DNA from 2 places in the Petralouisia sp. genome. Region 1 is predicted to be linked to the other one. Evidence: predicted binding sites of a transcription regulator. Region 1 holds the regulator's gene; the other holds the start of a gene.
The links. Region 1 encodes NrdR, which represses ribonucleotide reductase genes. Its sites were predicted from a motif close to CACAANATNTTGTG; they were not measured.
Positions count from the first base shown of each region.

Region 2: nrdD (anaerobic ribonucleoside-triphosphate reductase) is a predicted target of NrdR. The motif match lies at 1,700-1,713, and genes of this name have one in related genera.

Region 1 is NZ_JBQIOP010000001.1:177,754-180,218, forward strand. Features, by position in the region: gene rpiB (ribose 5-phosphate isomerase B) at 1-351, opposite strand, end outside; gene ACTO17_RS00820 (YqeG family HAD IIIA-type phosphatase) at 348-869, opposite strand; gene nrdR (transcriptional regulator NrdR) at 948-1,400, opposite strand; gene ACTO17_RS00830 (L-lactate MFS transporter) at 1,502-2,465, opposite strand, start outside.
Region 2 is NZ_JBQIOP010000015.1:61,814-64,278, forward strand. Features, by position in the region: gene nrdD (anaerobic ribonucleoside-triphosphate reductase) at 1-1,625, opposite strand, end outside; gene ACTO17_RS07875 (ComEC/Rec2 family competence protein) at 1,826-2,465, opposite strand, start outside.

The DNA of each region.
Region 1 (2,465 bases):
CTTTGCCTTCTCAACCCCTACAATTCTGGCGCCGAACGCTATGATATTCGCATGGTTATGCTCCCTGATTAAATGAGCGGTGGTAGTGTCGGAGCACACGCCGCAGCGAATCCCCTTAACCTTGTTGGCCGCCAGGGAAATTCCCACTCCCGTTCCGCAAATCAGAATTCCGCAGTCCGCCTCCCCTGCCGCCACAGCTCTTCCCACTTTCTCGCCGTAAATGGGATAATCGCAGCTTTCCGTGCTGTCTGTTCCGAAATTGACCGTCTCATGTCCCAGTCCTTCCACGAAGGCTGTTATTTCTTTTTTCATATCCACAGCGGAATGGTCGTTTCCAATTGCAATCTTCATTTCGCTTCTCCTTTCATGCCTGCCCGGTGTTTTCTATGATAAAAAAACAGTACAATTCTTTCCAGATACCGTTTTAATACAATCTGAATCTCTTCTTTTGGATGGATGGGTTTTGTTAAAATGGTGCGGATGCCTGCCCGGTTGGCGCCATATACATCTGTAAAAATCTGATCTCCCACAAACAATGTATTGCTCTTATCCGTCCCCATCAGCTCCATGGCCCGTTCATAGCCGGAAACCTTCGGCTTTCCCGCCTTGAAAATATACTGCACCTGTACCTGATCGTTAAACATCTTCACCCGGGGCTCCTTATTGTTCGACAGCAGACAGCACTGATACCCCAGCTTCTTTAACCGGGCAAACAGCTTCTTTGCCGCCTCGTCTGCCGGAGCGCCGTGGGGCACCAGAGTATTGTCCACATCAAAAATAATTCCCCGATATCCTTCCCGAAACAAACGCTCATATTCTATCTGATATGCGGAATCCAAATATTCATTGGGATAAAATTTTGCTAACATACTGTGTATTCTCCTGTGACATAAGCTTTCCTTTTGTTCCGCTTACTGATCCAATAATAAGCTTTTCTTTTGTTCCGCTTACTGGTCCAAAATCTTCTTCAATTCATCCATAAAGGTATTGACGTCCTTAAATTCACGGTATACGGACGCAAATCTGACATATGCCACCGGATCAAGCTCCTGCAGCCGGTTCATTACGATTTCCCCTATCTCGGAACTGGAAACTTCCTTTTCCTCTCTGTTGAAAATGTCCACCTCCAGCGTGTCCACCAGCTGGCTGATTCTGTCTGCGGATACCGGACGCTTATGGCAGGCCCGGAGAATGCCCGCTTCTATTTTCGCCCGATCGTATTGTTCCCGGTTGTTATCCTTCTTTATCACAATTAAAGGAATCGTCTCCACTTTCTCATAGGTGGTAAAACGCTTCCCGCAATCATCGCAGAGCCGTCTCCTGCGGATCGAATAATTGTCGTCCGCGGGCCTGGAATCTATCACCCGTGTATTGTCACTGCTGCAATATGGACATTTCATGATATCCCTCCCCGATTTTATCTGCTGCAACTCCAAGCGCATTTGAAAACGCTCTGATTTCTTTCAGTATATCTTGCTTTTTTTTTATTGTCAACCACATTTTATGCCCGCTGAAGCTCCCGGGCCCGGATCAGAACAGACAGGAGCAGGCCAAAAACGGCAAAACCCAGAGCCACCAGAAAGGCGCCTCTGTAACCGCCTGTCTGCTGAAACACCCTGCTTACAATCATCGGCCCCAGCAGTCCGGCTAAGTTAAAGCCGATAAACATAATCCCATAATTGACGCTGGAGTATTTCGCACCGAACCGCTCCGCCGTAAAACTCGGATACACTCCCATAAAAGCTCCGAAACAGACGCCCGCCAGACAAATCCCCACATAAAATAACACGGCAGAGCCGTTTCCGCTCAGATAGAGAATTCCCATGGCCAGAATCGCTGCCCCAAACACTGCCCGCAATGTCTGGATACAGCCCAACCGATCCGAAATCATTCCTGCCAGAATCCGTCCAAATGTATTGAACAGAGCCAGTACAGAAACTACAATTGCAGCGGCAGCCGGCGTCATCCCAATCATATCCTGGGCAATGTTGGAGGCCTGTGAAATAGCCATCATCCCCAGAACAGCCCCGAAAAACAGCATCACAATCATAAGATAAAAAACAGGCATTTTCATCATTTCCTTCCAGTTTTTATTCTCCTCTGACTCTGCTTTTTTGCTTTCTGTCTGGGCGGCCGGAGGCGTCCATCCCTCCGGCGCAAACCCGTCGGGACATTTCAGGATCATCTGGGAAAAAATGCCTACCGTAACGATAATGACAATACCCATTAAGACAAACGCTCTGCTTACGCCCACTCTGTCAATCAGGGCGTTTGCCACAGGAGGCACTAAAACGGAAGATATTCCATAGGACGCTGTTGCAATTCCGCCCACAAGCCCCGCTTTATCCGGAAAAAATTTCACGGAATTGCTGATGGTACAGCCGTATGCAAGCCCCATGGCAAGGCCGCTGAACAGGCCGTATCCTGTTACAAGCATGGGAATATCCGATGCAAAGCCGCAGATC
Region 2 (2,465 bases), on a different contig from region 1:
TTGTATTCTGTAATTTTCTCATTGATATGTTCCAATACCTCAATGGCAAACTGTCCGTCCTCCACCAGGGATTTTCCATTGTATAACTGCTGCAGCTCGTTAAACGCCGTAATGCCGAAAGACGCTGTCGCCGTCTTTAACAGCGGTTTAATCTTGTCATGAATCCCCAGATGTCCGCCGTAAAATCCGCCTTCACAGTAGGCAAGGGGATTGGTGCTTGCCCGCATTTCTCCCAGATATGCATAGGTGCGGATATGAAGCTGGCGGATCAGCTCCAGATAATAATCCAGCACTTCATAAAAGTCCCTGCTTTCCTGTCTGGATTTTGCCAGAATCATGGGCAGATGAAGGCTGACCACCCCAATATTAAACCGTCCCACAAATACAGGATGATCCGTCTCATCCGCAGGATTCATGCCTCCTTTCACATACCAGGGAGACAAAAAGGCCCTGCACCCCATAGGACTGATAATTTCGCCGTACTGCTTGTACATACTGGAAATATACCCTTTGCCTGTCAGGCTTAACCAGTCGGGATACATGGTTTTCCTGGAGCACTCAATTCCCGTTTCAAATACGTCCTCCAGTTCCTTTCCCGGGCCGTGGAGATTTTCATCGTAAAGAAACACCAGTTTGGGAAACAGCACCGGTTTTTTGCAGCCTTCTTTTCCCTGTCCTTTTTTTCTCACATTCAGCATGGCAATGGAAGTCATCTTTGCAAATTTCCCTGTGCCTGTTCCGAATGTCATGGTGATAAAGGGATAATCTCCTCTGCTGGAAGATACGGAATTAAATTTATATTCCCAGCCCTGAACCCCCTGTTCCAAGTCCCGGGCAATTGCCTTCATGGTTTCTTCTTCTGCCCGCTCCTGGCTAAGCCCCAGACTGCAGTAATGATTCTTGTATTTTTGGTAGGATTTCTCTGCATAGGGCTCCAGAATTTTCTCCACGCTGGGCACCGTAAATCCGCCGTACTGCTGACTTGCAGCGCTTAACACAATATCCCCGATTACGTCAAAAGCCACATCCAGCGTCTTTGGCTCATTGTACCAGAGATTTCCCATTTCAAATCCGCCCCGCAGCACGTTTTCCACATCAAACAAACAGCAGTTCATAGTGTCCCGCCTTGCAGACATGTCATGGACGTAAATATAGCCGTCCCGGCAGGCCTGGATTTCTTCTGTAGTCATGAAGAATTTCTGATACAATTCTTTATTTAACTGGTTGAAAATCAGGCTTCTTTTGGTGGAAACAAGGGCGCTGTCCGTATTGGAATTCTCCTTATCCCCTATGTACATAATGGACTGGCTCTTTTTGTACACCTCATCCAGCATCTGCACAAAATCCTGTTTGTAGTTCCGGTAATCCCGGTAGCTTTTGGCCACCACCGGATTCACTTTCTCCAGGGCGCCTTCCACAATGTTGTGCATCTGGGCGATTTTCACTTCTTCAATCCCCATGGATTCTACTTTTTCCTCTACAAACTGGCAGATAAACTTTAACTCTTCTTCCGTAAAGGTGATCAATGCCCGGTAAGCTGACTTATTGACTGCAACTACAACTTTCTGTACGTTAAAGTCCTCTTTCGTCCCATCTTTTTTAACGACTTTAAAGGTTTTTTCCATGCTGTTCCCTCCTGGTTTAATTTTCAAATATATAGATATATCTTGTGAACTTTTCTGAAATTTCTCACTTTTTATACTATATCTTGTGTTTTGGACTATATCTTACCACGACATGATGAGTAAGTCAAGGGGTTCTGTTAAGCGGCAGAAAAGAACACCCCGGCAGAAAAATCTTTCTTCTGTCTGGGATGTTCTTTTTCTTACTGTGCAAAGCATCTGCCGCAGGGCTCATATCCCCGGGCTTTTAAATCCTGTACGCTCAGGCTGCTGTATTCTTTATTCTCTTCCTGCATCTGCTCCACGCTGCTGCAGGTATCCTTATGAAACTTTCCGGTATTGGTATTGATAACATAAGTCTCCGGCCCCTGCCCCAGGTCAGACTCTCCGGGCTGCAGTTCTGCAGCTTCTTCCGGCTCTTCTTCCCGGACAGAGCTGCCCTTTGGCTCTCCTGCCTTCCAGCTCTCACTGGAAGAACAGTTCCAGGTAATTGTCTCTCCATCTGAAACTGCCACGATGGTTCCCTGTTCATCCGTCCGGTACACTTCTGCCCCGATACTGCGGAAGTTGTTCATAGCTCCCGCCCTGGGATGCCCGTAGCTGTTTCCCTCTCCGCAGCTTATCACCACTGCCCTGGGGTTCACTTCTTCCAGAAATTCCATGGTATTTGCCGTATCGCTGCCGTGATGGGCGGCTTTCAGCACATCGGCAGACAAATCAATTCCCTGGGCAAGCATGTCCTGTTCTGCGTCCTCTTCCGCGTCTCCGGTAAACACAAAGCGGTTTTTGCCGAACTGCAGGGAAATTCCCACAGAATAATCATTCCAGTTATCGCCGTAATCT